Regions from separate parts of the Streptomyces sp. NPDC027189 genome, predicted to be linked through region 3. Evidence: riboswitches for the same ligand, from Rfam matches in the RefSeq annotation. Region 3 holds a riboswitch; each other region holds the start of a gene.

Region 1 (10,307 bases), on a different contig from region 3:
AGCCGCAGCCGACGTCGAGCAGCCGCTGACCGGGCTTCAGGTCGAGCTTGCGGGCGATGAGTTCGAGCTTGTCGCGCTGGGCCTCCTCGAGTGTGCCGCCGTCCTCCCAGTAGGCGCACGAGTAGACCATGGACGGCCCGAGGACGATCTCGTAGAAGTCGTTCCCCACGTCGTAGTGGTGGCTGATGGCCCGCTTGTCGCTGCGCTTGGTGTGCAGGTGGCGGCGTCTTCGGACCTCCTCGCGGGGCGGGGAGGGCGGCAGCGGGGGCCCGGCCATCTTCACCAGCCCCCGTACGGCGGCGCGCACCTCGGGGTCGCGCAGCGCCTCCCCGACTCCCCTGGCGTCCTCGCCCCGGTCCCACACCAGGCCGGACATCAGGTCCAGGGCGGTGTACAAGTCGCCCTCCACCCCGAGGTCTCCGGCAACCCAGGCCCGGGCGAGCCCCAACTCGCCGGGCTTCCACAGCAGCCTGCGCAGGGCCCGTCGGTTGCGTACGACGAGGGCGGGGGCGCCGGGGGGGCCTGCTTCCGAGCCGTCCCAGGCGCGGATGCGCACCGGGAGCGGGATCCCCAGCAACTGTTCGAAAAGGCTGTTCAGCCGCAGCGCGGCGTCCTGCATGGCGTACACCTCCGAGACGACACTCCCGAACGCTCCAACACCACGTAAACACCAACGGGCCTGCTGCGCAGTCCCCCTTCCGCGTTACAGCTGAGCAAAATAGTTGTAGCGGCCACGCGTTTTCGCCCCCGCCGCCCCCTGAAGGGGCGCGGGGAACTGCGCGACAAGCCCCCACCGGGCTGCAGCAAAAGAACCACCCCGGGGGACGCCGAAGGGGCCGCCCGCACCACGGATGGCGGGCGGCCCCTTCGGGGCGTTCAGTGACCGGAGGTCAGGAGGCCTTGGCCTTCTCCTCGGTCTTGGCGGCGGGCGCAGCCGCGGCGGGCGCAGGCGCCGGCGCCGGCTTGGCGGCCTCGTAGAACTCCTCGCGAGGAGACTCGATGGCACCGAGCGAGACGACCTCACGCTTGAGGAACATCGCGAGCGTCCAGTCCGCGAAGACTCGGATCTTCCGGTTCCAGGTCGGCATGGCCAGCCCGTGGTAGCCACGGTGCATGTACCACGCCAGGCGGCCCTTGAGCTTGATCTTCATCTTGCCCATGACGATCATCGCGACGCCCTTGTGGAGGCCGAGACCGGCCACCGCACCCTTGTTGGAGTGCGAGTACTCCTTCTGCGGGAAGCCCCGCATACCGGAGACCACGTTGTCGCCGAGGACCTTCGCCTGACGCAGCGCGTGCTGCGCGTTCGGCGGGCACCAGGCGTTCTCGACACCGGCCTTGCGGGCGGCGACGTCCGGCACCTGGGCGTTGTCGCCGGCGGCCCAGATGTAGTCCGTGCCCTGCACCTGGAGGGTGGTCTGGGTGTCCACGTGACCGCGCGGGCCGAGCGGCAGACCGAAGCGGGAGAGAACGGGGTTCGGCTTGACGCCGGCCGTCCACACGATGGTGTTGGAGTCGACCTCGAGACCGTTCTTGAGGACCACGTGGCCGTCGACGCAGGAGTCCATGGACGTCGAGAGGTAGATCTCGACCCCGCGGCTCTCCAGGTGCTCCTTGCCGTACTGGCCGAGCTTCGGGCCGACCTCGGGAAGGATCTTGTCCGCGGCGTCGACGAGGATGAAGCGCATGTCCTCGCGGGACACGCTGGTGTAGTACTTCGACGCGTCGCGGGCCATGTCCTCGACCTCGCCGATGGTCTCCGCACCCGCGAAGCCACCGCCGACGAAGACGAACGTGAGCGCCTTGCGCCGGACGTCCTCGTCGGTCGTGGAGTCGGCCTTGTCGAGCTGCTCAAGTACGTGGTTGCGCAGGCCGATAGACTCCTCGATGCCCTTCATACCGATGCCCTGCTCGGCGAGGCCGGGGATCGGGAAGGTGCGGGAGACCGCGCCCATCGCGATGACGAGGTAGTCGAAAGGCAGCTCGTACGCCTCACCCACGAGGGGGGCGACCGTGGCGACCTTGCGGTCCTGATCGATGGTGGTGACCCGGCCGGTGAGGACCTCCGCCTTGGGGAGCACGCGTCGCAGCGGGACGACGACATGCCGCGGGGAGATGCTGCCGGCGGCGGCTTCGGGGAGGAAGGGCTGGTAGGTCATGTACGACCGGGGGTCGACGACCGTGACGGTCGCCTCTCCATAGCGCATCTTCTTGAGAATGCGCCGAGCTGCGTACAGGCCTACGTACCCACCGCCTACTACGAGGATCCTGGGACGCTCCGTGGTGCTCATGCCATCGAGTATCCACCCGGTCCTGGGGGGTCGCTCGTGCGCCCCTTCACAAGCTTGGGCAGGGGCTCTGCTACACTGCGCGACCCACGTGACCCAGGTCATGGCGACAGCGGGGAACCACCGTGCAGTGCGGACCGTTGTCAACACCGCGTGAGCTGCCGCTCCGGCCTTTCGAACCGACCGGACCAGGTCCCCGTTTCACCCTCCGGCGACACCCTCGAAACACTGCCGTGAGCACGTTCCCAGGCCGCCCGAGCCCTCCACGGTGACCCCGGAGGCCCAATCCTCGCCCAGCAGGGCCTTTTTCCTTGTGAAGAACTTCACGAAGTTTCCCGACGGCTCGTCGCCGAGGGGCATTTCAGTGCCCCTCGGGCGCGCTCATACGCTATCCGACCCGCTCAGCCGAGGCTACCGACAAGTAGCCAAAGGAGACCCAGGCCACGGCCGGGCCATGGCCCACGCCACAGTTCAGAAGCCCTGGGCGATGGACCAGGCGATCCCGTCGAGGATGTCGTGCTCGCTGACGACGACCTCATGGGCGTCGTTCCGCTCCATGATCGCGAGGAGGACGAGGGCGCCCGCGCCGATCACGTCGACGCGCCCCGGGTGCATCACCGGATGCGCGGCGCGCTGTTCATGAGTGGCCTTCAGAAGGGCGTCGGTGATGCCCTTGACCCGCTCGTACGTGATCCGGGAGTGGTGGATCTTCGTGGAGTCGTATGCGTCGAGCCCCAGCGCGATCGCCGCGACCGTGGTGACGGAGCCGGCGAGGCCCACCAGCGTGTGTGCCTCGCGCAGCGGGACCGTCTCCTCGGCGAGGTCGAGCGCGGCCTCGATGTCGGCGCGCATCGCCGCTATCTGCTCCTCGGTGGGCGGGTCGGTGACGACCCCGTCCCGTACGAGGTGCCGCTCGGTCATCCGTACGCAGCCGACGTCGACGGAGCGCGCCGCGCGCACGTGGTCGTCGCCGACGACGAACTCGGTCGACCCGCCGCCGATGTCCACGACGAGGAAGGGCTTGGCCAGGTCGTGCCGGCCCGTCAGCTCCTTGGTCGCGCCGGTGAAGGAGAACTCCGCCTCCTGGTCCCCGGTGATGACCTCCGGCTCGACCCCGAGGATGTCCAGCACCCCGCGTACGAACTCGTCCCGGTTCTCGGCGTCCCGGGAGGCCGAGGTCGCCACGAAACGCAGCCGCTCCGCGCCGTGCTCCTTGATGATCGCCGCGTACTCCCGGCAGGCGGCGAACGTCCGCTCCAGCGCCTCCGGCGCGAGCCGTCCGGTCCGGTCTACGCCCTGGCCGAGCCGCACGATCGTCATCCTGCGGTCCAGCTCGACGAGTTCGTCCGTCCGCGGGTTCGCGTCGGCGACGAGCAGCCTGATGGAGTTGGTGCCGCAGTCGATGGCAGCGACCCTGGTCATGGTGTCCGGTCTCCTGTCGTGATGGTTCTCGCCCCCTCCGCCCCTACCCGTTCCCGTACCCGGGGGGCTTTGCCCCCCCAGCCCCCGGGCTGCTCTTTTGGTGCGGGTCGGTGCGGGCTTGTCGCGCAGTTCCCCGCGCTCCTGAGAGAGGCGCCGGGGGGCGAAGAAAGCCCTGCCTCAAGTGAGGCGGAGGGTCAGGTCCCGTCCACGGGGACCACGCACGCCCCCTTGCGCCACCACTCCGGCAGCATCGCGATGGCCTCGTCCCCGAGGGGGTTCACTCCGGGCCCCGCGGCCAGGGAGTGGGCCACCAGGACATGGAGGCACTTCACCCGGTCCGGCATGCCGCCCGCGCTCGGGAAGCCCTCCAGGACCTCGATGGTGTCGCGGCGCGCGATGTAGTCCTCGTGGGCGGCGCGGTACGCGGCGGCCAGCTCGGGATCGGTCGCCAGCCGGTCCGTCATCTCCTTCATGACACCGTTGGCCTCGAGCGTGCCGATCGCGGACGCGGCCCGCGGACACGTCAGGTAGTACGTCGTCGGGAACGGCGTCCCGTCGGGAAGACGCGGCGCCGTCTCGACGACGTCCGGCTGCCCGCAAGGGCACCGGTGCGCGATCGCGCGCAATCCGCGGGGCGGCCGGCCCAGCTGCTGCTTGAAGGCCTCGACGTCCGCGTCGGTCGGCTCGGTGCGCGGGGTGGGCGGCGGTGGCGTTTCCATGCCGTGAGTCACTTGTCTTTCTGGTCAGTTCACTGGTCGGCGGCGTCGGACTTGTCCACGCCGTCCCAGACATTGGCGTACCAGGGACGGGCGGCCGACCCCTTGTCGGCGCGGGCCTGCTTCGACGCGTCCGGGTCGATCACGACGTAGCCGGTCTCGCCCGGCATCACATAGTGCAGCCGCTGCCGGATCTGCTGCTCGGCGTACGCGTCGTCCTGCCAGCGCGCCTTGAGATCGCGCAGCTGCTCGACCCGCTCGCGGGCCTGCTCCCGCTGGCGCTCCACATCGGCGATCTCGGCCCGCTGGGACACGTACTGCCTTATCGGATACGCGAGGGCCACGATCAGGGAGCACAGGACGAGAGCCAGGAGCGCGGCCCGGCCCGTCAGCCGCGAGCGGCGGGCCTGCCGCTTGGTCTGGGAACGGTAGACACGGGCCGCCGTCTGCTCGCCGAGCAGCCGCAGCCTGGTCGCGGTGGAGAACCGGTCCCGGTCCTTCACGGCCATGAGTCCCGCCTCCCCAGTGCAAGCCCGTCACGTGCGTACGTCCCCGCACACGGTACGGGACCGAATACGGGGACGTACGTACGACTGGCTAAGGCTTGGCCCTGTGCGGGTCAGCCCTTGCCGCTCCGACGGTGCGCGGAGCGGACGTGCGGGAACACTCAGCCCTTGAAGCGCGGGAAGGCCGAGCGGCCGGCGTACACCGCGGCGTCGTCGAGGATCTCCTCGATGCGCAGCAGCTGGTTGTACTTGGCGACGCGGTCCGAGCGGGCCGGGGCGCCGGTCTTGATCTGGCCGCAGTTCACCGCGACGGCGAGGTCGGCGATGGTGACGTCCTCGGTCTCGCCGGAGCGGTGCGACATCATGCACTTGAAGCCGTTGCGCTGGGCCAGCTCGACGGCGTCCAGGGTCTCGGTCAGCGAGCCGATCTGGTTGACCTTGACGAGCAGGGCGTTGGCGGAGCCCTCCTCGATGCCGCGGGCCAGGCGCTCCGGGTTGGTGACGAAGAGGTCGTCGCCGACGATCTGGACCTTGTCGCCCAGCTTGTCGGTGATGACCTTCCAGCCGGCCCAGTCGTCCTCGTACAGCGGGTCCTCGATGGAGACCAGCGGGTACGCGGAGACGAGCTCCTCGTAGTACTCGGTCATCTCGGCGGCCGAGCGGGACTTGCCCTCGAACTCGTACTTGCCGTCCTTGTAGAACTCGGACGCGGCGACGTCGAGGGCGAGCGCGATCTGCTCGCCGGGGATGTAACCGGCCTGCTTGATGGCCTCGACGATGAGGTCGAGCGCGGCGCGGTTGGACTCCAGGTTCGGGGCGAAGCCGCCCTCGTCGCCGAGGCCGGTGGACAGGCCCTTGGTCTTCAGCACCTTCTTGAGGGTGTGGTAGACCTCGGCGCCCCAGCGCAGGGCCTCGGAGAAGGACTCCGCGCCGATCGGGGCGATCATGAACTCCTGGATGTCCACGTTCGAGTCGGCGTGCGAGCCGCCGTTCAGGATGTTCATCATCGGAACGGGCAGCAGGTGCGCGTTCGGACCGCCGAGGTAGCGGAAGAGGGGGAGGTCGCTGGCCTCGGAGGCGGCGTGCGCGACGGCGAGCGAGACGCCGAGGATGGCGTTGGCGCCGAGCGAGCCCTTGTTGTCGGTGGCGTCCAGGTCGAACATCGCCTGGTCGATCAGGCGCTGCTCGGTGGCGTCGTAACCGACGAGCTCCGGGCCGATCTGCTCGATGACGGCGAGGACGGCCTTCTCGACACCCTTGCCCTGGTAGCGGTTGGGGTCACCGTCGCGGAGCTCGATGGCCTCGAAGGCGCCGGTGGAGGCGCCGGACGGGACGGCGGCACGACCCGTGCTGCCGTCGTCGAGGCCGACCTCGACCTCGACCGTGGGGTTGCCTCGGGAGTCCAGGATTTCCCGGGCTACGACGACGTCGATGGACGGCACGAGCATCTCCTTCTGGGATGTGACGCGGGTACGCGGGGCCGCGGGGCCCGTAGTGCACGGAGCCGCGGTCGGCTCCGCGAGATGAGCCTAACCGCCTCGGAGGGATCGGCCAGCCGGTCGACCACCCCTTGGGCAGAACCGAGAGTAAATTGTTTCCGAACGGAACAAAAACCTGCCCCGTACACGAAACCCCCGCGCGCGAGAGCCGCATATGAAAGCGCACGAGAGCCACGCACAAAAAGCCCCGCTCCGGCGCGTGCGGGGGAACACGCACCGGAGCGGGGAGCCCGTGGGGACGGGGGACCCTCACGAGGTCTCCAGTATGGAGGCCTCCTCGATGAGGGAGCTCTTACTCCGCCGGGCAATCCGCCGAATGCCCGGCTGAGCTGTCAGCCGCGCACTCAGCCGAGGTGAAGCTGCTGACCCGGGTAGATGAAGTCGGCGTCGTCGATGATGTCCTTGTTCAGCTTGAACAGCTGCTGCCAGCCACCCTTGACGTGCTTCTTCTCGGCGATCGAGCTGAGGGTGTCACCCTTGACGACCTTGTACTCGCCGTCACCCTTCTTGACCTTCTTGCCGGTCGGGGTGGTGACGGTCTTGGCGGCCGGGCGCTCGGCCGAACGCGAGGCGGGCTGCTCCGTCGTCCGGGTGGTGGTGCTCGGGGTCGTGCTCTGCGAGCTGCTGGAGGTCCCACCGGTGTACGCGGCGCCCGACAGGCCCGTGCCGCAGGTCGGCCAGGCACCCTTGCCCTGCGCGGCGAGGACCTTCTCGCCGATGGCGATCTGCTCGGACTTGGACGCCTGGTCGGCGGTGGCGGCGTAGGCGGTACCGCCGTACGCGGCCCAGGTGGAGGGCGAGAACTGCAGGCCGCCGTAGTAGCCGTTGCCGGTGTTGATGGACCAGTTGCCGCCGGACTCGCACTGGGCGACGACGTCCCACTCGGAGGCGGTGGCGGCGGAGGCGTTGCCGGCCGCCATCAGCGGGGCGGCGATGGCGACACCGGTGACGCCGGCGAGCGTTGCGAGACGGGTAGTCCGATTGAGGACGGCCGGGCGGCGGTGCTTGCCCTTGCTGGAAAACAGCATGGAGAGATCCCCTCACCGACGCCTGCGAGGTGAGCTGTCGGGTTCGGGCGGGTGAGTGCCCGGTCGTACGCCACTGGCGCACGGCTTCACCCCAAGCCACTCCCGGTCAACTACCGGGCGCGGCGCTTACCTTGGGTCCCCCGCTCCTGCCTACGGCGCTGACGCGTCGACTGTTCCCGTACGGCCGTTGGCAGGATTCGGCGTTGCGACCGTCGGGGCCCGCTGTGGCGAGCGGTCATGACCGTAGACATGCAATCGGCGGAATTTCAAAGACGATCAGGGCTTCTGAGACTCATATCTCACTCGCGCCAAACCGGACATTCCACGGCGAACCGGGACGCGAACTCCCGCTACTTTTCGCCCGATTCAGCACCAACTGCAAGCGTCTGACCGGGAAGGATGAGGTCGGGATCGGTGCCGACCGCTTCCTTGTTCTCTGCGTACAGCTCGGCCCATCCACCCTTGAGGTCAAGGGAGTCGGCGATGGCCCAGAGACTGTCCCCGGCGCGCACGACATAGGAGCCGTCGGCGGCGTCACGGGAGGCGCCGGAGCCGCGCGAGGCGTGCCGCCCGGAAGCGCCGTCCGTACGACCGTCGGTCGCGCCCTCCGTCCCGTCCTCGTCGGCGCTGTCGCCACGGTGGCGCCCGGCGCCGGACGACGCACTGTCGGACGCGGCCGAAGAGTCGTCGTTCTGGCCGGACTTGTCCGACTCGTCACTCTTGGGCTTTTCTGTATCCGAGCTGTCGGAATCCTGTGAGGTGTCGGACTTCGTCGAGTTCTCGGTCGCATCCGAGGAGGCGTCGGACGAGGAGTCGGAGCCGGACGAGTCGGATGAACCAGACTCAGCAGACGAACCGGACGAGTCAGATGAATCGGAAGAACTCGATGAGTCGCCCGCCACACCCGTGTCGACCTCGACCGAGCCCGAGCTCTTGCTGAGCCCGGAGAGCGGTCCGCAGGTGGGCCAGGCGGCGAGGCCCTGGCCGTCGAGGACCTTCTCGGCAATGGCTATCTGCTGCGAGCGGCTGGCCTGGTCGGCGCTCGGGGCGTACTCGAGGCCGCCGTACGACTCCCAGTTCTCCTGGGTCAACTGCAGCCCGCCGTAGTACCCGTTGCCGTCGTTCGCGCTCCAGGCGCCGCCGCTCTCGCACTCCGCGACCCGGTCCCAGGTGGTGCCGTCGGCCGCGCTCGCGCTGGTGGCGCCGAGCAACGGGATCGCGATGGCCGATCCGGTCACTCCTGCGGCGACGATGAGGGCCGGGGCCTGACGGGGGCGACGATGACGGCCGTTCCCGGAGAGCATGCGGAAGCCTTTCGCGTGACAGCAGGTGACGACAGCCGCTACCGCGACTGCAGCGACGGATGGGCCGCGTTGATGGGTGAACGTATCCGCACTCGAACGCTTGTCACAAGTCGATACAGCGTAGATCACGTGAAGATCACAGAGTTGATGAAGTGTCACTTTTTCGCTGCTGAGAGGCTGTCCCCTGCGTGTCCGCTCATTACGGACGGGACAAGTCAAGCGGAGGCGTGAACTCCACGGGAAGTGTGCGCAATCCACGCATAATGAGCCCGCCGCGCCAGCGCAAATCAGCCGAATCTCCCGCGAGTTGGAGATCGGGAAGACGGGTGAGCAGGGTGGCCAGCGCGGTCTGGCCCTCCAGTCGGGCGAGCGGCGCGCCGAGACAGTAGTGGATGCCGTGGCCGTACCCGAGGTGTTGGTTGTCACGCCGCGAGAGGTCGAGCGTGTCCGGATGCTGGAACCGCTCGGGGTCACGGTCCGCTGCCGCCAGTACGACGAGGACGGGGTCGCCGGGCGCGATGTCCTGCCCGCCGATCCGGACCGCCTCGGTCGCGAACCGCCACGTGGCCAGTTCGACGGGGCCGTCGTAGCGCAGGAGCTCCTCGACGCCGGTTTCGAGGAGTCCGGTCTCCTTGGCGGCAAGGGAGGCCTGCAGTCGCCGGCGCTGCTCGGGGTGGGTGAGGAGGGCGTAGGTGCCGTTCCCGATGAGATTGACGGTCGTCTCGAAGCCGGCGAACAGCAGGATGAAGGCCATGGCGGCGGCCTCGTTCTCGGTGAGGTGCTCGCCGTGGTCGGAGGCGCGGATGAGCCCGGAGATGAGGTCCTCACCGGGGGCGGGCCGGTCGGGCAGGAGCCGGCGCTTGCGGTGGATCAGCTCGGCGAGATACCCCCGCATCTTCTTGACGGACCGCGCCACACCGCCCCTCGGCCCTCCCCCGTGCCGGATCATCATCCCGGCCCAGTCCCGGAAGTCGTCCTGGTCCTCACGGGGGACGCCGAGCAGGTCGCAGATGGCGTAGATGGGGAGCGGGAAGGCGAACTCGTGGATGAGATCGGCGGAGCCCTTGTCGGCGAACTGGTCGATCAGGTGGTCCGTGAGCTCCTGCACTCGCGGCGCGAACTCGGCTACGCGCCGGGGCGTGAACGCCTTGCTGACCAGCCGCCGCAGCCGGGTGTGGTCCGGCGGGTCGATGTTCAGCAGATGCGTCATCAACTCGGCCTTGCGCTCACCGGGGATACCGGTCTTCCCCTTCGCATGCGCGGGCTCGTCGTGATGGGCGGGGTTCTTGGACAGCCGCGCGTCCGCGAGCGCCTGCTTGGCATCCACGTACCGGGTGACCAGCCAGGCCTCCACCCCACTGGGCAACCGGGTCCTGTGCACAGGGGCGTGCTCCCTGAGCCAGGCGTACGCCGGGTAGGGGTTGGTGGCGAACTCCCAGGTGAAGAGTTCGGGGGCGGTGCTGGGGGGCTGGGGCTGGTCGGTCACTCCCTGACGGTATCGGCACGGGCTCGGCGGCAGCCCGACCGTCGCACCTGGGCCGGCG
Region 2 (10,307 bases), on a different contig from region 3:
CCGCTCATCCGCTCGCGAATCTCCTCGGCGGTGAGCGGAGGAACCCCCGCTTCGGGCCGGACATCGGCGGTCACGGCGCTCGGCCAGCCCGCCGCGTGCTCCTCGATCACCCCGAGGGCCGAACAGATCTGGCCAGGCGTGCAGTATCCGCACTGGTAACCGTCGAGATCGAGGAACGCCTGCTGCACCGGATGCAGCCGCTCACCGTCCGCCACACCTTCGATGGTGGTGATCGCGCGCCCCTCGGCGGCGACCGCGAGTTGCAGACAGGACACCGTTCGCCGGCCGTCGAGCAGCACCGTACAGGCGCCGCATTGTCCCTGGTCACAGCCCTTCTTGGTACCGGTCAGATCGAGCTGCTCGCGCAGTGCGTCGAGCAGGGTGGTGCGGTGGTCGACGGGCAGCGTGTACTTCTCGCCATTGATGTTCAAAGTGATGGCGCTGGACGTCGATGGGGCCATGATCAGCCTTCTTTCGCGTATGCGTTGCGCGTCGAAGTCGATGGGGAGACCGGCGCGGCTCGAAAGCCCGCTCGGTGCGCGAGAATGCCGGTCGGCGATCGGTTCCGGCCATACACACGGAGCAGGGCAGCCACTAAAGTGAGCTCTAAACGGACAGCTGTCCGTTACCAGTGAAACCTAACGGACAGCTGTCCGCTTAGCAAGGGCGGCCCGGCCGTGATTCCGAAAGGAGGACGAGTGGACTCCGAGAAGGACGCGCCGCTGCGCTCGGACGCGCAGCGCAATCGCGAGCGCATCCTCGAAGTGGCCCTGGTGGAGCTGACGAACTCGGCGGACGCCCCGCTCAGCGCGATCGCGAAGAAGGCGGGCGTCGGGCAGGGCACGTTCTACCGCAACTTCCCCAATCGCGAGGCCCTCGTCCTGGAGGTCTACCGCCACGAGGTGCAGCAGGTCGCCGACACCGCGGCCCAGCTGCTGAAGACCCGCGCACCGGACCGGGCGCTGCGGGAGTGGATGGACCGGCTCGCCCAGTACGGCATGGCCAAGGCCGGCCTGGCCGATGCGTTGCGCTCGCCCACCGTCACGCGCGGCACCCTGACCAAACTGGGACACGGCTCGGTGCGCTCGGCCGTCACACTCCTCCTCGAGGCGAACGAGGAGGCCGGCACCATCCGCCCGGGAGTGACCCAGGACGACTTCATGCTCGCCATCGCCGGGCTCTGGCAGCTCGACCCGCACGCCGACTGGCAGCCACGCGCCGCACGGCTTCTGGATCTTGTGATGGACGGACTGCGCGCGGGGGCGCCCGCGTCGCTCGGGACGGAGGCACCGGGGTGGGGCGAGGGGGGCGCGCCCGGGTCGGGCGAGCCCCAGCAGGGTCCCGCCCGAGAAGGCTGAGCCGGCCCCCTGCGGGGGAGGTCTCAGCGACGCACCAGCCGGGCGTGCGCGACGGCGGGCGAGCCGACCAGCTCGGCGACCCGATAACCGTCGATCCCGTCCCCCAGGTTGTCGAAGAGGCGCTCACCGCTGCCGATGAGTTTCGGGACGATGGCGAGATGCAGCTCGTCGATCAGCCCGGCGCGCAGATACTGCTGAACCGTGGCCGGCCCTCCGCCGATCCGCACGTCCTTGCCCGCCGCGGCCTCGAAGGCCCGCTCCAGCACCGTCTCGATGGGCTCGTCGGTGAAGTGGAACGTGGTCCCGCCCTCCATCGGCAGCGACGGCCGCAGGTGGTGTGTGTGCACGAACACGTCGTTGTGGTACGGCGGGTTGTCGCCCCACCAGCCCTTCCACGACTCGTCCTGCCACGGCCCGCGCTGCGGCCCGAACATATTGCGGCCCATGATCGTGGCACCGATGTTCTCCTCGCTCCGCTCGACGTACTCGACGTCGATCCCGCTCTTGCCGTCGGCGCAGTCCCGCATCGCGGCGAACATCCACTCGTGCATGCCTTCGAAGCCCTCGCCGAGCGGGTGCTCCAGACGCTGCTGGGGACCGGCGGCGAAGCCGTCCAGCGAGACGGTGAGGTTGTGTACGCGCAGCTTGGGCATGGCCGTACTCCTTGGGTTCGTGGTTTCCCGCTCTCACCCTTGCGTCGAACAGGACGCACCTGGATCGACAGCTTCTCCCGGAAATCTCGAAGTCCCATGTGACCGGGCCAGGCCGCGGCTCCCACGGATCAGCGGCTCCGGCGGATCAGGAGTAGAAGTTGCGCTGCCAGCGATGCTTGGCGAGCACGGCGAGCTGGTCGGCGGTGAGCGGCCGTCCGTCGCTCAGGGCCGTGTTGCGCTCGACATTGCGTACGGTGCGCATGCCGGGGATGACGGTGGAGACCGCCGGCGAACTCAGCACGAACCGCAGCGCGGTCTCGGCGATCTCGTCGGGGGCGATGCCGAGGTCGGCGACGATCGCGGCCACCCGCCGCTCGACCTGTGCCGCGCGGTCACCGCGGAAGTAACGGTTGCGCCAGTCGCCCTCGGGGAAGGTCGTACCGGCGGTGATCCGACCGGTGAGGCCGCCCTCGTCCAGCGCCACCCGCACGATGACACCGACGCCCTGCTCCTCGCAGGCCGGCAGCAGCGCGTCGGCCGGGGCCTGGTCGAAGATGTTGTAGATGACCTGCACACAGTCGACGGCGCGCTGCGGACAAGGGCGAGGGCGTTGTCCGGCTGGTGATCGTTGATGGACACACCGAAGAGGCGGATCTTCCCCTCCTGCTTCAGTTGCGCGATCGTCTCCAGCCAGTCGCCCCGGTCGACCCAGTCGTCGCTCCAGACGTGGAACTGCAGTACGTCGAAGTGGTCGAGGCCACTGGCGCGCAGACTGGTCTCCAGGCTGTCGCGGATGTGCTCGCCCGGAAATGTCTCGGCCGGGTCCAGCCCGTCGGGCGCCGGCCACCTGCGGTTCTTCGGCGGCACCTTGGTCGCGACGAGCACCTCGTCACCGGCCCGCTCACGCACGACCCGGCCGACGATCCGCTCGCTCTCGCCGTAGCCGCGCGCGGTGTCGATCAAGTTCACGCCGAGATCGACGGCGCGGTGCAGGGCACGTACGGATTCGTCCTCCGAGGCGCCGACCCAGGCGGATTCACCGATCCCCCATGCCCCGTAACCGATCTCGGACACCGACACCCCACCGCGTCCCAGCTCTCGGTAGCGCACCCTCACCCTCCACTTCGTCACCGCCCTCGTCCCCGCCGAGGAGCCAAGGGCGTCCGCGGGAAATCACGTTGACGATAGGCGAGTTGGGCGGCGAGGTCAGGTGGGTTTTCGGTGGCCACCGGGGTGACCCGCGGGTGGAACGATGACTGACCATCCGTCAGCCATCGATCCGCCCCTGCTTCTCGGGAGGAGCGGTCAGTCCTACGCGCCGCTCGCGTCGAGCATGTCCTCGCGCTCGACGATCTTCACGCGCTCGCGGCCCTGCGGCTCGCCAAGGGCCTTCTCCGCGGCGTCCAGCCTGTGCCAGCCCTCCCACGTGGTGAAGCGGACGTTCCGCTCGCCGAGGAACGCGTCCACAGCCTCGGGAGCGGGCGAAGCGGGTGTGTGCAGACGGCCGTTCGCGTGGTCGTCCAGCAGACTGGCGACCGTCTCGTTGGCGTCGCCCTTGGTGTGGCCGATCAGACCCACGGGGCCGCGCCGGATCCAGCCGGTGACGTACGTCGACTGCAGGTGCTCGCCGTTCTCCTCGATCACCCGGCCGCCCTGGTCGGGGACGGTGCCGGACTCGACGTCCCAGGGCAGCTTGGGGAGTTCGTCGGACAGGTAACCCACGGCGCGGTAGACCGCGGTGACGTCCCAGTCCTTGAACTCACCGGTGCCCTTGACGTTGCCCGTGCCGTCGAGGGCGGTGCGCTCGGTGCGCAGGCCGACGACCTTGCCGTCCTCGCCGAGGATCTCGGACGGCGACTCGAAGAAGTGCAGGAACAGCTTGTGCGGGCGGTCGCCGACATCGCGGATGGCCCAGTTCTCCAGCGTCTTGGCGACCATGTCGGCCTGCTTGTTGCCCCGCCGGGTCGCGATCGAGCCGTCGTCGTAGTCGATGTCCTCAGGGTCGACGATGACCTCGATGTTCGGGGAGTGGTCCAGCTCCCGGAGCTCCATCGGGCTGAACTTCGCCTGCGCCGGGCCACGGCGGCCGAAGACATGGACCTCCAGGGCCTTGTTGGCCTTCAGGCCGTCGTAGACGTTCGGCGGGATCTCGGTCGACAGCAGTTCGTCCGCCGTCTTGGCGAGGATGCGCGCCACGTCGAGCGCGACGTTTCCGACGCCGAGGACGGCGACCTTCTCCGACTCGAGCGACCAGGTCCGGGGCACGTCCGGGTGCCCGTCGTACCAGGAGACGAAGTCCGCCGCGCCGTACGAGCCGTCGAGGTCGATGCCGGGTATGTCGAGCGCCCGGTCGGCCGTCGCGCCCGTGGAGAAGATCACCGCGTCGTAGAAGGCGCGCAGGTCGTCCAGGTTGATGTCCCCGGGGTAGTCGACATTGCCGAAGAGGCGGATCTGGGGCTTGTCGAGCACCTGGTGCAGGGCCGTGACGATCCCCTTGATGCGGGGGTGGTCGGGGGCGACTCCGTAACGGATCAGCCCGAACGGGGCCGGCATCCGCTCGAAGAGGTCGATCGACACGCCCGGCTCAGCAGCCGTCGCGGATTTCAGCAACGCGTCGGCGGCGTAGATCCCGGCGGGGCCGGCTCCGACAATGGCTACCCGCAGGGGGCGAGGCATGATCAGGTTCCCTTCGAGCGGTAACAGACGTACTCGCCGGGAAGCCTAAACTAAGGCAAACCTAAGTCAGTAGCCGGGCTGGATCTATGACCTCATAAAGTCAGCTTATGAGGTCGGCTTCGAAGGAGGCCGACGCCTGGTGGCGCCGGGCGGCCACCTCGTCCGGGGAAGCCTTCGGGTCGCAGGCGCCGGTGAGTGCGGTCATCGGGCAGCCGCGCGGCGGGCCGGGGTCGCAGCGGTGGTTCATCCGCTCGGTGACGCGGATCGTCACCTCCATTCGCCCCCCGTCCTCGCAGGTCGGCAGGTCCTGCGGGGCAGAGCGGCTGCCAGGCGATCGACCGCCTTCTGTGATGACCTGGAAGTGTGTTCCGTAACTGGGCATCCCTCTCCGCACCCATGCGGCCGGGCAACCTCCTCCCGGCCCGGACGATGACCGCCGCCTGGTCCGTCATGCTGCTGCCCGCCCTCCTCGCGTGGCTCCTCGTGGTGGAGCAGGCCGACGGTATGGAGATGGAGCCGGGAACGATGGGCCTCGACCTGCCCCCGTTCCTCCTCCTCTGGGTGATCATGATGATCGCCATGATGTTCCCGTCCGTGGCGCCGGTGGCCGTCACCTGGGCCCTGGACATCGGCCGTCAGTCCTCCGGTACGGCCCGCGCGGCCCGGATCACCCGGTTCGCGGGCGGATACCTGATCGCTTGGGCGGCATTCGGCCTGGTCGTGTACGGGATCCTCACCGTGACCGGCAACCTTGTCGACAGCCACCCCGAAGCCGGGCGCTGGATCGGCGCCGGAGCCTTCCTGCTCGCCGGACTCCACCAGTTCAGTCCGCTGAAGAACATCTGCCTGCGCCACTGCCGAAGCCCCGCGGGTCGGTTCGTGCGCCATGGCGGCTACCGGTCGGGCACCCGCGACCTGCGCGTCGGGGCCCACCATGGGCTCTACTGCGTGGGCTGCTGCTGGGGGCTCATGATCGTCCTCGTTCCGCTGGGCACCATGAACATCGCGGCGATGGCCGCACTCGCGGTCGTCATCTTCATCGAGAAGCTGTGGCGGCTCGGACCGGTATTCAGCGCCGCGGTCGGCGTTGCGTTCCTGGTTCTGGCCGCACTGGCTCCGTTCCAGAGCTGGCTGCTGCCAGGACTGCAACACTCCGGGCTGTCGATGCAGCCGATGACGTGACCGCTCACCTCATGCGGTGTACCGGCGGTCGCGGCCGAGATGAACTGTCATGCGGCGTTGGCGTCCTGGGCCAGGCGACGGGCTCGGAGCACACGGACCATCGTATAGACGCGCAGGGCGGTGAAAGCGAGGACGGCGATGCCGAGCGCGGCCATGATCGGTTCCCCGTCCCTGGCGGCCGCATAGAAGAGGAAGCCGCTGAAGGGGATGCCGAGAGCGACGAACAGGGGCTCGCGGATCCAGAACGGGAGGAGGTTGATGAGCAGCCCGAGCATTCGGGCCACTTCATCAGGCCCATGCCAGCGTGCGCCGTGGTGGAGCCCACAGTTCCGGCAGCGAGATCAACTACGAGGCCCGCGGGCGGTGGACCAGGTCGGCGTGTACGCCCGGGGTCGAGGCCGAGCTGCTCGTCGCCGGTCCACACCGACCGCGCAAGCCGGGGCACCCAGTACGACGAAGGTCACAAATACATATCGGACACTTCGCACTTCAACCTTCACGCGAGGCACACAAGTTGGCTAGGTTGACGGGCGGACCGCACGACTCCCTCCGGCGAACCTCGCCGGGTCGCGCGGCCTCCGCCGAGTCCGGTGCGCCCCCGTGGCGGCCGGAGCCGGGGACCCGACCGACTTTGGGGTGAATCGGCCCAACCGCCCAGCAGGGCAAGGGCCGTAGGGCATACCTTCCGGAACCGTCCGCCCGAACCCGACAGCTGACTCGGTAGGCGGAACACGGAAGGAGTGCGTCCCCCATGGCTCCCGACGCCAAGCCGCCCGCAGCGGACGGGCCGAGCCGCGAAGAGGTCCGGCAGCGGATCAGCAGCCTCTACGACCAGGCCGAGACCGCCACCGGGAACTACAACGCGACCCGCGCGATGTCCACGGGGACGCGTGGGCGCGTCAACCCGGCGGTCGACAGCGGGCGCAGGCCCAACGATCCCGCCCTCGACGACGTCACCAGGCAATGGTTCGACGTGGGGCGCGCGCAGTTGGGGCCGACCGTCCCGGCGAGGCTGCCGGCCGACAGAATGCCGAACCGCGCGGCCGAGGCGCGGCCTGCACGTCCGGCGGTACGTCCGGCGGATGGACTCGCCCAGCGTGGGCGGGAGTCGACCGCCCGACCCGTCCCGGAGTTGACCGCCGGTCCTGTCGCCGGGGTGGCTGCCGGCCCGGTGGCGGAGTTGACCTCGGGGGCCGTCGCCGCGCTGCCGGCCGCGCCGCGGACACGGCAGGAAGTCGCCAAGGCCCTGCCGGCACCGGCCGCGGAACCGCGACAGGCCTCGGCCTCGTTGAAGACCTCCAAGGGGCAGATCCAGCAGAAGCTCGCGGTGGCCCGCGAGTTGCTCTCCCGCCACACCCCTCAGCTGATCGCGCCCTTCCCGGCGATCGAATCCCGGCCGGCGGAAGACGCCTGGCGTGCCTACGAGGAACTGACTCCTCGCCCGGCCGAAGAGGAGTGGCAGCCACAGCAATCGGCCACTCTCAGCACCACCACGCCCATCGCCGCTGTCGTGCCCATCGGCGCGGACAGCACCTCGGACTCCGGAGACGGCAGCAAAGCCGCGAAGGTACTCGCCTTTGCCCGTGGACAGATCGGCAGGCCATGCGTCTGGGGCGCGTCCGGACCGGGCTCGTACGACTGCTCGGGCCTCACCCAGGCCGCCTGGAGAACCGCCGGGGTCGCACTCCCGCGCACCGCGCGCGAGCAGGCGACCGTCGGTACGGCGATCCCCCTCGCCGACATCCGGCCCGGCGACCTGATCTTCTTCTACGGCGATGTCAGCCACGTCGGCCTCTACATCGGCGACGGCTTGATGATCCACGCGCCGAGCCCGGGAGCATACGTGCGCGAGGAGTCGATCTTCTTCGCCGAAGCGTCGGCGATCCACAGCGCGGCACGGCCCGCATGAGCCCTACGGCCCGGTGCACGGGGCCGCTCCGGGATCATGAGGGGCGCAGAACGGCCAATTGACCAAGCAGAGGGTGAAGGGGGGTAGTTGGCAGGGTGAATAGTGCGCGACCATGGTGCGCATGACCGTGGCCGATCGCGCCATGACCCAACTGGAGTCATGGCCGAACCTGATAAGTGGCTCGCCCCGATGCGCCGCTGGACGCGCCTTCGGGACGACGGGGCACGACATCGTCCACTTCCACTCCGACGACGCAGCGGATCTGCATCTCACGCATGCGGCCGTCCATCGGCTGCTCCCACACCTGCAGCACAGCACCGCTGTGCGGGTGCACCCCGGATCCTCGTGGATCACCGTGCTGCTGGACTGCGACGCCGATGTGGCGCTCCTGCTCACACTCATCAGCGTCGCTCTCAAGGAGCACGACGGGGCCGGAGGCGCCGCACCTCCCGAGGACCCCTCGACGCTCTGCGACTGGCAACCTCAGGCGATTCCCCCGTCGCGCGCGGGAGCCTCCGCGGCCGTGCGCCACCGGCGGGTTCCGGCCGCGTGGAAAGCAGTCGGCCGGTTCATCCCACACGGGCGCTGACGCGACTACGGTCCTACGGGCACGGCGACAACATGCCAGTGCCGGCCCTCCAGGCCGACGTACAGTCCGGCGTCGACCAGCTCGTCGCCGTCCCGCTCGTAGGTCTGCTCGGTGAGCAGCTCCGCGAGGCGGCACGGGCGGCCGCGGAGGTCGGTCCACGGCAGGCGGACCCGGCCCTGGGCGGGCTGGTCGGAGAGGTTGACGACCACGAGGTGGCGGGCTGATCCGGTGGCCCAGCACCAGGCGACCAGGTTGCCGTGGGACGGATTGTCCGGCCAGCCCGTGCAGTCGAGCAGCCGCCAGTCCCCTCCCGTGCGCATTCCGGACGAGGCGACCGAGGCCAGCAGCCGGTGGTGGAAGGCGAGCAGTTCCTTGTCGACGGGCTCCTCCGGGCGGCGGGAGAGAAAGACCGGCGGCCGCACCCGGCGCCCCTCGAACTGGCCCTCGTGCCACAGCGTCGCGCCGGGCAGCGTCGCGATGGTGACGGCCGCCGCCCGCTCCCGCTCGGGCGACATGGTGGCGGCGGCCCGGGGTTCGTCGTGGTTCTCCAGGAAGCGGACGAGGCCGCGCTGGTGGCCGAGGCCGGCCAGCAGATGCGGACGCACCGAGTCGGCGCCCTCGTGCAGCAGCCGGTCGTAGAGCCGCTTGTCGTAGCAGTGGTCGAACCCCTGCTGCTGGAGCGCCCATTCGAGGTCCCAGTAGGCCTCGGCGACGAAGAGGAGGTCCGGGTGGCGCTCGCGCACCTCGGGGATGACGTACGGCCAGAAGTCCTCGGCCGGTGCGGCGCCCGCCCGGTCGCCCCAGGTCTTCGCGAACACGTCGCGCATGAGCAGCATGGCCATGTCGCAGCGCACGCCGTCGGCCTGGTCGCCGATCGCGGCGAGGGTGTCGACGGCCGCCGTGCGGAGCTCGTCGCTGAAGGCGTTCAGCTGGACGACGTCCGGCCAGGGCGGGAAGTAGGGGTCGCGGCCTCGGGCGAAGATCTGGCCGCCGGCTTCGAGGAAGGCGTCGGGGTCCCGGGCCAGATCGTCCGGGGTGCCTTGGAGGAGACAGCCCGGCCGTTCGGTGAGCCACGGATGGTCGGGGGCCACGTGGTTGGGGACGTAGTCGAGGATCAACCGTACGCCGCGGGCGGCCAGTTCGGCGCGGGCGGCGGCCAGTCCCTCGGGGCCGCCGAGCGTCTGGTCGACGGCGTAGTTCCGGACGCAGTACGGCGATCCGACCACGTCCTCCGGGCGGAGGTCGGGCAGCGCCGCGCGGAACGAGGCCTGCAGCGACTCGTCGCGCAGCGCGATCTCCAGCCCGGCCGGGCTGCGCTCCCAGACGCCCATCAGCCAGACGGCGTCGACGCCACGCGGGACGACCTCGTCCCAGGCCGCCACGGGCACCTCGCCGAGGGTGACCGGGCGGCAGTACCGGCTGCTCAACTCCCCCAGCCAGACCAGGGTGTTGACCTCGTAGATCACCGGCTGTTCGGGCCACGCGGTCATGACAGCGGCTCCTCTCGATCCCCGGTCGGGCGCAGGCTCTCCCGGCCACGGGCGGACCAGTCCTCCACGCCGAGCGTGTGGAACAGCGTCGCGGTCACCGCGGCCAGGCCGGTCCAGCCCGTCTGGTGGGAGGCGCCGAGGCCGGCGCCGTTGTCGCCGTGGAAGTACTCGTAGAAGAGGATCAGGTCCTTCCAGTGCGGGTCCTTGGCGAATTTGGCCTGTGCACCGTGCACCGGCCGGTGGCCGTCGCCGTCGCGCAGGAAGGTGGCGGTGAGCCGGTCGGAGATCTCGCGGGCGACCTCGTACAGAGTGAGCTGTCGACCCGATCCTGTCGGGCACTCGACGGTGAAGTCGGTGCCGTGGAAGGCGTGCAGGTTGAGCAGGGCGCGGATGAGCAGCAGGTTGACCGGGAACCAGACCGGCCCGCGCCAGTTGGAGTTGCCGCCGAAC
Region 3 (10,307 bases):
CGTACATCTGAGTGGCAGCAATTGGCATCGGTCTAGGGGGTAGCCATGCGGCACATCATTGGTTACGCGGCCACGGGCACCGCGCTGGTGGCGCTCACGCTCGCCGGGTGCGGGAGCGGAGGGAGCGGCGGCGGTGGCGCCACGAAGGCCGGCACCTCGACGGCGTCGGGGACCACGCTGACAGCCGCCGACGTCAAGAACGTCGGCACGGTCGTGACCGACAGCAAGGGTTACGTCCTCTACCGCTTCGACGCGGACTCCGCGAACCCGACCAAGGTCACCTGCTACGCCGCGTGCGCCATGCTCTGGCCCGCCGCGACCGCCCAGGGCGCCATCACGACCAAGGGCATCGACAAGAACCTCGTCTCCACCGTGAAGCGCACCGACGGCACCACCCAACTCACCCTCGCCGGCTGGCCCCTCTACCGCTACAGCAAGGACGACGAACCGAAGGAGGCGTACGGCCAGGGAGTCGACGGAACGTGGTTCGCGGCGACACCCACAGGAGCGAAGGCGTCAGGCGAGCCGGCGACGAACACGGGAGGATCGGGTTACTGAGACAGCCGCCGCAGCAGTAGACATGCGCGCCGGGGGCCGGGGCGCCGGGGGCCGCCAGCCGACCCAGCTGTGGGCAATCGTGCCGCCGGGGCGGCACAGGTGGGCACAGCGGCACCCCGTACAGCAGCGGGCCGCGCAACCCACCCGACGGCAACCCCACCCCCGGGCACCCGGAAGGCGGACCTCACCCGGCCCGGTGCACCACCGCGTCGACAAGCTCCGTCAGCGCGGCCTTCGCATCACACTCCGGAAGCGGAGCCAGCGCGGCCCGCGCATCCTCCGCGTACCGCACGGTGTCCCGCCGCGCCTGCTCCAGCGCGGGATGGACCCGCAGCCGGGAGAGCGCCTCGGCATGCCGGGCGTCGTCCGTCAGGTCGGAGTCGAGCAGCTCGCACAGCGCGATGTCCTCGGCAAGACCCAGCCGCTCCGCCCGCTCCCGAAGCCGCAGCACGGGCAGCGTAGGAATCCCCTCACGCAGATCCGTCCCCGGCGTCTTCCCGGACTCGTGCGAGTCGGACGCGATGTCCAGCACGTCGTCCGCGAGCTGGAAGGCGACACCCAGCCGCTCCCCGTACTGCGTCAGCACGTCCACGACCGTCTCGTCGGCCCCCGACATCATCGCCCCGAACCGGCACGCGACGGCGACCAGCGAGCCGGTCTTGCCGCTGAGCACGTCCAGGTAGTGGTCGACCGGGTCACGCCCGTCGCGCGGTCCCGCGGTCTCCAGGATCTGCCCGGTCACGAGCCGTTCGAACGCCTCGGCCTGGATCCGGACGGCCTCGGGCCCGAGGTCGGCCAGGGTGTGCGAGGCACGCGCGAAGAGGAAATCACCCGTGAGGACGGCCACCGAGTTGCCCCAGCGGGTGTTCGCGCTGGGCACCCCGCGTCGCGCGTCCGCCTCGTCCATCACGTCGTCGTGGTACAGCGTGGCGAGATGGGTCAGCTCGACGACCACGGCCGAGGGCACGACACCCGGCGCGTACGGATCACCGAACTGCGCGGCGAGCATCACGAGCAGCGGACGGAACCGCTTGCCACCGGCCCGGAGAAGATGCTGCGCGGCCTCCGTAATGAAGGGAACCTCGCTCTTGGTGACTTCGAGCAAGCCCTCCTCCACAGCCGCCAATCCGGCCTGGACATCGGCTTCGAGAGCCTGGTCCCGCACGCTCAGCCCGAACGGCCCGACGACGGTCACGAGAGGTTCTCCTGTCTGCTGACGATCACATGGCGAACTCGGTCGATCATTCGGTCGATGACACGGTTTGTCGATGTGTCGCTGCCATCACTCAAGTCAGCGTATCCGGTCACGTTTCGATCACCACGAGCGCCCACCGTCCCCCCGCTCGACTTCGCTCCAGCAGCAGGTACCCCGCTCGCCCGGGCGATATCGGATCACGGGCGGTATGTTCTTGATCAGCTGATACGACCGGACATGCAACGACCCATCCGGAGGGACCCCGCCGTGTCCCGAAGCGCCGTCGAGACCGAGCCCGGCAGCCGGCAGCCGCCGGGTGACGACCAGGCCTTTTTCGCCAGGCCCAGGGGCCTGCCGCCCCTCTCCGGCCTGGAGGTCCGGGAGCGCTTCTCGTTCCTCGGCATGCAGGTGATCCTGATTCTCTGCTGCGCCGACATCGTCGCCCACGGCGGCATGGGCATGGCCGCGGGCACGGCGGCGTACGCAACGCTCGTCCACCTGGGCTCCGTGGCCCGCGGCCGGCTCGCCGACCGCAACGGGGGATTCTCGGCGGCGGCCATCCGGATGACATTCGGCCCCACCCCGTACGTGGCGGGCCGCCGTCACCTGGCCGGACGCGGACACGCCGCGCAATTCGCCCGCGCGCCCTGACCGCGCCGCACGATGCACCCGGTCCACTGACGCCACTGGGGTGACGCTCATGCACATCCGTACGTCCTTCCCGTACGAGATCACTCACGAGGACATCTGGATCCCGCTCCCGGACGGCACCCGCGTGTACGCCCGCGTCTGGCGCCCGCTGACCGACGAGCCCGTGCCCGTCCTCCTCGAATACCTCCCGTGTCGCCTCACGGACTGGACCGCGCCCCGCGACTGGCAACGCCATCCCTGGTACGCGGGCCACGGCTACGCCTCCGTCCGGGTGGACGTCCGCGGCCACGGCAACTCGGAGGGCCTGCCGACGGACGCGTACTCGGAGGTGGAGCTGGCCGACGGGGTGGAGGTCGTCAACTGGCTCGCGTCCCAGCCCTGGTGCACCGGCAAGGTCGGCATGTTCGGCATCTCCTGGGGCGGCTTCAACTCCCTCCGGATCGCGGCTCTCGCGCCCGAGCCGCTGAAGGCGATCGTCACGGTCTGCTCGACGGACGATCGCTATGACAACGACGTGCACTACATGGGAGGTTCCGTCCTCGCCGTCGACATGCACGCCTGGGCGGCCACCCTGCTCGCCTTCGTCTCCCGCCCGCCCGACCCGGTGCACGTGGGCCAGGTGATGTGGCGCGACATGTGGGTGAAGCGCCTGCAGGCGGTGGACCCGCTCATCCACACCTGGCTGTCCCACCAGACCCGGGACCCGTACTGGCGGCACGGCAGCGTCTGCGAGGACTACGGCGCGATCCGGGCGGCGGTCCTCGCGGTCGGCGGCTGGCACGACCCGTACCGCGACACGGTGCTGCGGCTGGTGGAACACCTTCCGCGGGATCGCGTACGCGGCCTGATCGGCCCCTGGTCGCACCAGTATCCCGACCGGGGCCTGCCGCCCGGCCCGGCGATCGGCTTCCTCCAGGAGACCCTGCGCTGGTGGGACCACTGGCTCCGGGACAAGGACACGGGCGCCTTGTCCACCCCCGTCCTCCGCTCGTACGTGATGGACGCACATCTCCCGGCGACGACGTACTCGGAGCTCCCCGGCCGCTGGGTCGGCGACCCGGCCTGGCCCTCCCCCTCCGTCACCCCCGTCTCGTACGCGCTCCAGGGCGACCCGGTACTGATCCGCTCGCCCCAGCACACGGGCGCGGACGCGGGCCGCTTCCTCCCCCTCGGGAACGACGCGGACCTGCCCCCGGACCAGCGGGAGGAGGACGCGAGATCCGCCTGCTTCGAATTCGAAGTACCGGAGGAGACCTGGGTGTTGGGCCGTCCGAGAGTCCGCCTGCGGCTGAGGTCCTCGGTTCACCGGGGTCAGGTGATCGCCCGCCTCTGCGACGTGGCCCCCCACGGAGCCTCGACACTCGTCACCCGGGGTGTACTGAACCTGTCAAAGCGTCATGGTCGTGACCAGGCGGTTCCCTGGAAGCCGGGTGCTACGGAGGAGGTGGTTTTCGACCTGACCAGCATCGGCTACGCGTTCCCGCCGGGCCACCGCATCCGCCTCTCCGTCTCCAACGCGTACTGGCCCTGGATCTGGCCCCAGCCGGGCTCGGAGGCCGGTATCACCCTGGACCCGACGGGCAGCCTGCTGGAACTCCCGGTAAGAACACGGGAGTCGACGCCCTCCCTCACTTTCGAGGATCCGGAGCAGTCCGAACCGCTGGGGGTCATCGTCCCGACGACGCTGGACGAACCCCGCCCGGAACGCCTGGTGGTCCGCGACGTGGCCGCCTGCGCGTGGCGCTTGGAGGTCGACCCGCGCTACGGCGGCACCCGCGTCTACCCCGACGGTCTCGAATTCACCGAGAACGCGCTGGAGACCTACACCATCAACGACTCCAACCCCCTCTCCGCCCGCGCCCGCTCGACGTGGTCGGTCCGCCTGCACCGCCCGGACCTGCCCTGGGACGCGCGCATCTCGACGAGCTCCGAAATCACTTGCGACGCCGAGGACTTCATCACCTCCAACGAGGTCGTCTGCAAGGACGGCGACGAGGTGGTCTTCCACCGGACCTGGGAGAAGCGGATCCCCCGAGCCGCGGGCTAGGACTTGGAGGGCCGGGGGTCCGGCAGGGAGCCCTGAGGCCATGGCGCAGACGCGGACCGCGGAATTCCTGATGGACCTCGACGAGGGCATGCTCGCGCACTTCCGCGAGATGGCCCACGAGATGGTCACGCGCTTCGGGATCTCACGGGCGGAAGCCGTCGCGAGGATCAACAGGGCATACCAGGGGCGGCAGTTCGAGCCGTATCCCGACCTGATGTGCCACGAACTCCCCGAATACTGGGGCTACGGCCTCTACTTCAAGCCCGACGCGGGCCGCCTCCCCGACGACAACCCCGACACGGACCTCTCCGTGTGGGAGGTGCGCCCAGCTCCTCCCCGGCATTCCCCGGCCCGGACGCTCGATGCGTAATGTCCGAATTAAAAGCATTGCCGCTTTAATGTGCCTTGGTCGCGTGAATTGAGTCACGCCCGAGCCGCCCCGGCGCCATGCCCCACCACCTCGATTCCCCTTCGCGAAAGCCAAGTTGAGGATCACATTCCGGCACAATCGGGCATTTCACCCCCTCCTTTTCCGGGATTAAAACGGACTGAGCCATGAATTCGGGTCTTGTTCCCGACATGTGCTCTCGCATACGTTCGCCCCGATCCGGGCGGATCGCCGAATCCTGCCACCGCCCGGAAACCCACCCACCCACGCACGGCAGGAGCGGGGGACCCAGGTAAGCCGCCGGTCCGGACCAACGGAACGGCTAGGGGTGAAGCCGCGCCCAGCGCGCGGCCGGGCACCTCCCGCCCGAACCCGACAGCTCACCTCGCAGGCGCCGGAGAGGAATGTCGTCATGCCCGCACGAGGCAAGCACTACCGCCCCAAGACCAGCAGCACGTTCACCCGCTGCATGATCGCCGCAGGCACGAGCGGAGCCGCGCTGGCCCTTCCCCTCGTGAGCGCGACCAGCGCGCACGCCGCCCAGCCGGCGCAAGCGCCGCAGGTCACGAAGGCTGCCGCAGTCACGATCACCGACGTCCAGCTCGTCACCTACAAGGTGGTCGCGGGCGACACCCTGTCCAAGATCGCGCAGAAGTACCCGCAGAGCGGCGGCTGGAAGAAGCTGTACGACGCCAACCGTGCGGTGATCGGTGCGAACCCGACGGCCCTCTCCCCGGGCCTGACGCTGACAGTGGGCACGAGGACCGTGAAGTTGGGCTCGGCGACCAAGGCAAGCACCCAGTCCGCGACGCCGGCCGCCCCCGCCTCCACGAAGACGTACGCCAACAATCTGGACGGCTGGATCAAGCACTCGCTGGACATCATGGGCAAGGCGCACATTCCGGGCACCTACAACGGCATCCACCGCAACGTCATGCGGGAGTCCTCCGGCAACCCCCGGGCCATCAACAACTGGGACTCCAACGCCGCCGCCGGCATCCCGTCCAAGGGCCTCCTCCAGGTCATCGACCCGACCTTCAAGGCGTACCACGTCCCCGGCACCTCGATGGACCCCTACGACCCGGTCGCGAACATCACGGCGGCCTGCAACTACGCGGCGGCGAAGTACGGCTCGATCGACAACGTCAACGGCGCCTACTGAGACACGTTCTCCCGGGCCTTCTCCTGGGCCCCGAAGAGCCGCTCCAGCACCACCGCGATCCCGTCCTCCTCGTTCGACAGGGTCACCTCGTCGGCCACCGCCTTCAGCTCCGGGTGGGCGTTGGCCATGGCGACGCCATGGGCGGCCCAGTCGAACATGGGGATGTCGTTGGGCATGTCGCCGAAGGCGAGGGTGGTGGCGTGGCTGAGGCCGAGGTGAGCGGCGGCGAGGGCGAGCCCCGTCGCCTTGGTCACACCGCATGGCTGGAGTTCGACGGTGCCCGGCCCCGACATGGTGACCGTCGCCAGCGAACCGACCACTCCCCGCGCGGCCAAGGCCAACTCGTCGTCGGACAGCGAGGGGTGACGGAGCAGCACCTTGCTGATCGGCTCCGTCCAGAGGTCGTCGCGGCGCGGCACCCGTACCGCCGGCAGCGTCGGATGCGGCATGACATACCCCGGCTCGATGAGCGTCAGGCCGTCCACACCGTCCTGGTCCACCGCCGCGTAGAGCAGCCCGACCTCCGCCTCGATCTTGCCGAGCGCGGTCTCCGCCAGCTCCCTGTCCAGGGTCACCGACCACAGCAGACGGTGCGCCCCGGCGTCGTACAACTGCGCCCCCTGCCCGCACACCGCCAGTCCCTGGCCGCCGAGTTCGTCCAGGAGCGGTCGGACCCTGGGTGCCGGCCGTCCCGTCACCACCAGATGCTGGGCACCCTCGGCCGTGGCTCTCGCCAACGCGGCGCGCGACCGGTCGGAGAGTGTGTCGTCGCCGCGCAGCAGCGTCCCGTCCAGGTCAGTGGCGATGAGTGAATATGCAGTCGGAGCGGCCATGATCCGAAGAATACGGATCGAACGACTCATCGGCCCGGCGTGAACCGGACGACGTCCGGTATCCCGTCAGCAACACCGTTCACCGCACGGACGGTATGGGCGATACCGGCGTTATCGGCCGTACTGGCCATGGGTGGTCCACTTCTGCCCACACCGGTGTGCGCCACCGCGTCCGGGTCCAACAACAGCCCCCAGGCGCGGAGTTGGCCCGACGCGAGCCGCGGGCGGGACGAGCGGCCGGAGCCGTGCCGATGTGATGCGACGGCCAGGGGGCGCACCCACGCGCAAGGGCGCCCCCTGCCTCGACTACCCGTGCGCAGCCACCAAGTGCTTGGCCAGCCGCGGTGAAGCGAACTCCGTCCCGCACACGAACCGCATCACCGGCCCGTACGAGGCCGCCGCCGGCAACCCCGTGAAGTACAACCCGGGCACGGACGACCGATACCCCCCGCCGAGTTTCGGCGTACCCCGGCTGACCGCGAGCTCGGTGCGGAGCTCGTGTCCGAGGAAGTCCATCGCGGCGATGTCGACGCGATAGCCGGTCGCGGCTATGACGTGGTCGGCGGAAAGCTCCTCGGTCCGGCCGCCGTGGGTCTGGGCGGAGAGGACGGGGTGGCCGTCGCGCGCGTCGACGCGGACGATCCGGGAGACCTCGCGGACGTCGACCTTGCCCTCGAAGCGGTCGCGCAGCCACCAGGCGCCGAGCGGACCGAGCACACGGCGGACCAGGTAGTGCCGGGCTTGCGCGGGCAGGTAACGGTAGGGCTGTGGGTAGTAGCTCAGCGCCCACAGGGACCAGGCGCGGCCGAAGGGCGACTCGGGGCGCAGCTTGGGCTGCTTCCACGGGGGCGCGCCGAAGTCGACCGCGCCCTTGCCACGGGAGACGATGCGCACCTGCGCGCCCGCCTCCGCCGCGAGCGCGGCCGTCTCCAGGGCGGACTGGCCCGCGCCGACGACGATGAGCTCCTTGCCGGAGAACCGGGTCAGGTCGTGGTGCTGGGAGCTGTGGGAGACAGGGCCCGTGGGGGTGGGTCCGTCTGCCGCCGCTCCCGCGAGCTCGGCGGGCAGATGGGCGAGTCCGGACAGACCGGTGGCCACCACGACCGCCCGAGCCGTGAACAACTCCCCTGAATCCAGCTTGAGTTCGAAGCCGTCGGAGCCGCCGGAGCCCTTACGGCCGTCCTTGCGGTCGACCGAGACGACCCGCACCCGCTCCAGCTCGGGCACGAGCTTGTGCTGGAACCACTCCCCGTACGCGATGAACGTCTCGACCGGGATGATGTCCTCGTCCGTGACCAGTCGCGGTATCCCCGCCGCGTCGCAGTAGTCGAGGAGTGTGTGCCCGCGCTGCGGGGCGTCGATGCTGGAGGCGGCGGGGGTCGACTTGAGGAGCATCCCCTCGGGCATGTGATCGCGCCAGCTCACCATGGGCTCGCCGAAGACACGCACCGGAACACCGCGCGCCCGCAAATGGGCGGCGGTGGACAGGCCGAATGGCCCGGCCCCGATGATTGCTACCGGATGAATCACGAAGTCCCCTCCCCAGGACGTACTACGTCTACTTCGCGGTGGAACTGTTGGTGCTGCCTAAGCGGTTGGTCCGCCACAGCTGATACAGATGCTTCGCGCCCGGCCGCACGAAGCGCGCGAGCATCGTGAAGAACGGCCGCAGGTCGTCACCCGCGAGCCACGCAAGTTCCGTACCGCTCGCGCGAACCGGCGCGTGCGGTGTCGTATAGCCGCTGCGCCGATAGGCGAGCAGGGCCGGCAGGTCGATGTTCTCCACGATGTACCGGTGACCGGCGCGCTGTTCCCCCTCTGGAACGGTGCGTCCGGTCAGGTCCAGATGCATGGCACGGACGACGTCGATCCCCGACTCGTTCTCGAAAAGCCGGAATTGCGCGCCCATCCGTGGGTTGAAGTCAAGGAGCTTGTACTGTCCGTCGCGCCGGTCGAAGCGCAGGTCGAGGTCGATGACGCCGCTGAAGCCGATCTGTTTGATGAAACGCGCGGCGAGGTCCGCGAGTTCCGGATTGTCGACGACGTACGCATTCGCCGTCATTCCCGCGTGCGGCGGCCAGGAGCGGACCTTCACGCCCGTGAACATCGCGAGCGGCGTCGAGTCCGCGTCGAAGTACGCGTGCACGATCCAGTCCTCCGCCTCCTCCCTCGGCAGGTACTCCTGAAGGATCACGCCCGGTTGCGCGCCCCAGTCCCGGGCGAGCGTCAGCAGCCCCTCGCGGGTCGCGATCCGCGTCGTCCCGTTCACCGCAGGCCGGCTGCGGCGCACGAACGCCTCGCGGTTCTTGGCGACGAGCGGGAAGCGGGCGCTCTCGGCGAACGCGACGATCTCCTCGTACGACTGGGGAAAGGCCGCCTGCGGGCTGGGGATGCCGTGTTCCACGCACAGTTCGTGCAGACCCTGTTTGCTGGCGAGGCGGCGCGGCAGCTTGGCGTCCACACGCGGAAAGAGAAAGCGGTCCCCCAACTCGTCCTGATGCTCGGCGATCAGCACGGCGGCCTCTTCGTCCGTCGGGACGAGTACCGTCGGCCGCCCGATCCGCCGCCCGATCCGCAGCAGCCCCTCGACGAGCCGCTCCGGCTCCTCCGTCCCGGTCGTCGGCCAGACGAAGGCACGCCGCAGATAGCGCGAGGCCGCAGCGGGCGTGTAACGGTCCTCGGTGATCGCATACATCGGTATGCCGAGCCGGCCCAGACTGCGGATGGCGCCCACCCCGCCGTGGTGCAGCGGGTAGTCGCCGAACTTCACGATGAGGCCCGGAACCTCCCGGTCGGCGTCGACCGGCACACTGCTGGAGCTCCTGGCCACGGGTCCCCCCACGCGTCCCCCTACGGACCGGATCCACCCCGTCCGTGTCCCCAAAGGACGCTAAGCCGGAATTGCCGCGTCCGACAAGGCCAATTCGGACATTGCAAACTCTTTAGGCCCTGCCACGGCACGGTCACTCCCCCGTAACGTGTGCCCCGACCACTTGGAACACATGAATCACATGGCGAGTACGAGTCCGAAAGTGAGGCAGCACCCGATGCCCCCCTTCGATGTCCCCGAGGGCGATCCCTTCGGCCCGCACAACCTTCCGTACGGCGTCTTCAGCCGGGTGGGCTCGTCCGAGCCGACCGTCGGCGTCCGGCTCGGCGATCACGTACTCGACGCGGGCGCGGCGGCCCGCGCCCTCGGCTCCCCGTACGCCGAGCTGCTGGCGCAGCCGACCCTGAACCCGTTGCTCGCGGCGGGCCGCACGGCCTGGTCCGACGTACGGCGTGCGCTCACGGCCTGGGTGACCGTCCCGGCCCACCGGGAGACCCTCGCGCCCCACCTCCACCCCCTCTCCGAGGTGACCCTGCACCTCCCCTTCGACGTAGCGGACTACGTCGACTTCTACGCCTCCGAGAACCACGCCCGGAACGTAGGCCAGATCTTCCGCCCCGATGCCGCCGACTCGCTCACCCCC

What was found. Region 3 has a riboswitch for cyclic di-AMP ahead of ACZ4RZ_RS30640 (transglycosylase SLT domain-containing protein). Riboswitches for the same ligand answer to the same signal wherever they lie in the genome.
Region 1: it holds a riboswitch for cyclic di-AMP, as region 3 does, so the genes downstream of both, ACZ4RZ_RS26185 (transglycosylase family protein) here and ACZ4RZ_RS30640 (transglycosylase SLT domain-containing protein) in region 3, are expected to answer to the same signal.
Region 2: it holds a riboswitch for cyclic di-AMP, as region 3 does, so the genes downstream of both, ACZ4RZ_RS07190 (NlpC/P60 family protein) here and ACZ4RZ_RS30640 (transglycosylase SLT domain-containing protein) in region 3, are expected to answer to the same signal.

What each region holds. Positions count from the first base shown of each region.
Region 1 is NZ_JBVHRI010000011.1:170,862-181,168, reverse strand. Features, by position in the region: gene ACZ4RZ_RS26215 (class I SAM-dependent methyltransferase) at 1-619, opposite strand, end outside; gene ACZ4RZ_RS26210 (NAD(P)/FAD-dependent oxidoreductase) at 891-2,291, opposite strand; gene ACZ4RZ_RS26205 (Ppx/GppA phosphatase family protein) at 2,760-3,710, opposite strand; gene ACZ4RZ_RS26200 (DUF501 domain-containing protein) at 3,905-4,429, opposite strand; gene ACZ4RZ_RS26195 (FtsB family cell division protein) at 4,459-4,935, opposite strand; gene eno (phosphopyruvate hydratase) at 5,094-6,380, opposite strand; gene ACZ4RZ_RS26185 (transglycosylase family protein) at 6,776-7,459, opposite strand; cyclic di-AMP (ydaO/yuaA leader) riboswitch at 7,464-7,627, opposite strand; gene ACZ4RZ_RS26180 (LysM peptidoglycan-binding domain-containing protein) at 7,810-8,763, opposite strand; gene ACZ4RZ_RS26175 (cytochrome P450 family protein) at 8,963-10,249, opposite strand.
Region 2 is NZ_JBVHRI010000002.1:589,400-599,706, forward strand. Features, by position in the region: gene ACZ4RZ_RS07150 ((2Fe-2S)-binding protein) at 1-461, opposite strand, end outside; gene ACZ4RZ_RS07155 (TetR/AcrR family transcriptional regulator) at 699-1,358, shown strand; gene ACZ4RZ_RS07160 (dihydrofolate reductase family protein) at 1,382-2,011, opposite strand; partial or broken gene ACZ4RZ_RS07165 (aldo/keto reductase) at 2,157-3,121, opposite strand; gene ACZ4RZ_RS07170 (FAD-dependent oxidoreductase) at 3,323-4,687, opposite strand; gene ACZ4RZ_RS07175 (hypothetical protein) at 4,788-4,964, opposite strand; gene ACZ4RZ_RS07180 (DUF2182 domain-containing protein) at 5,084-5,869, shown strand; gene ACZ4RZ_RS07185 (hypothetical protein) at 5,917-6,144, opposite strand; cyclic di-AMP (ydaO/yuaA leader) riboswitch at 6,439-6,611, shown strand; gene ACZ4RZ_RS07190 (NlpC/P60 family protein) at 6,621-7,778, shown strand; gene ACZ4RZ_RS07195 (luciferase domain-containing protein) at 7,900-8,367, shown strand; gene ACZ4RZ_RS07200 (alpha-amylase) at 8,373-9,857, opposite strand; gene ACZ4RZ_RS07205 (MGH1-like glycoside hydrolase domain-containing protein) at 9,854-10,307, opposite strand, start outside.
Region 3 is NZ_JBVHRI010000015.1:28,514-38,820, forward strand. Features, by position in the region: gene ACZ4RZ_RS30615 (hypothetical protein) at 46-558, shown strand; gene ACZ4RZ_RS30620 (polyprenyl synthetase family protein) at 743-1,753, opposite strand; partial or broken gene ACZ4RZ_RS30625 (hypothetical protein) at 2,021-2,401, shown strand; gene ACZ4RZ_RS30630 (CocE/NonD family hydrolase) at 2,454-4,451, shown strand; gene ACZ4RZ_RS30635 (hypothetical protein) at 4,492-4,821, shown strand; cyclic di-AMP (ydaO/yuaA leader) riboswitch at 5,091-5,248, shown strand; gene ACZ4RZ_RS30640 (transglycosylase SLT domain-containing protein) at 5,252-6,001, shown strand; gene ACZ4RZ_RS30645 (HAD family hydrolase) at 5,995-6,834, opposite strand; gene ACZ4RZ_RS30650 (FAD-dependent oxidoreductase) at 7,141-8,364, opposite strand; gene ACZ4RZ_RS30655 (carboxylate--amine ligase) at 8,393-9,664, opposite strand; gene fahA (fumarylacetoacetase) at 9,882-10,307, shown strand, end outside.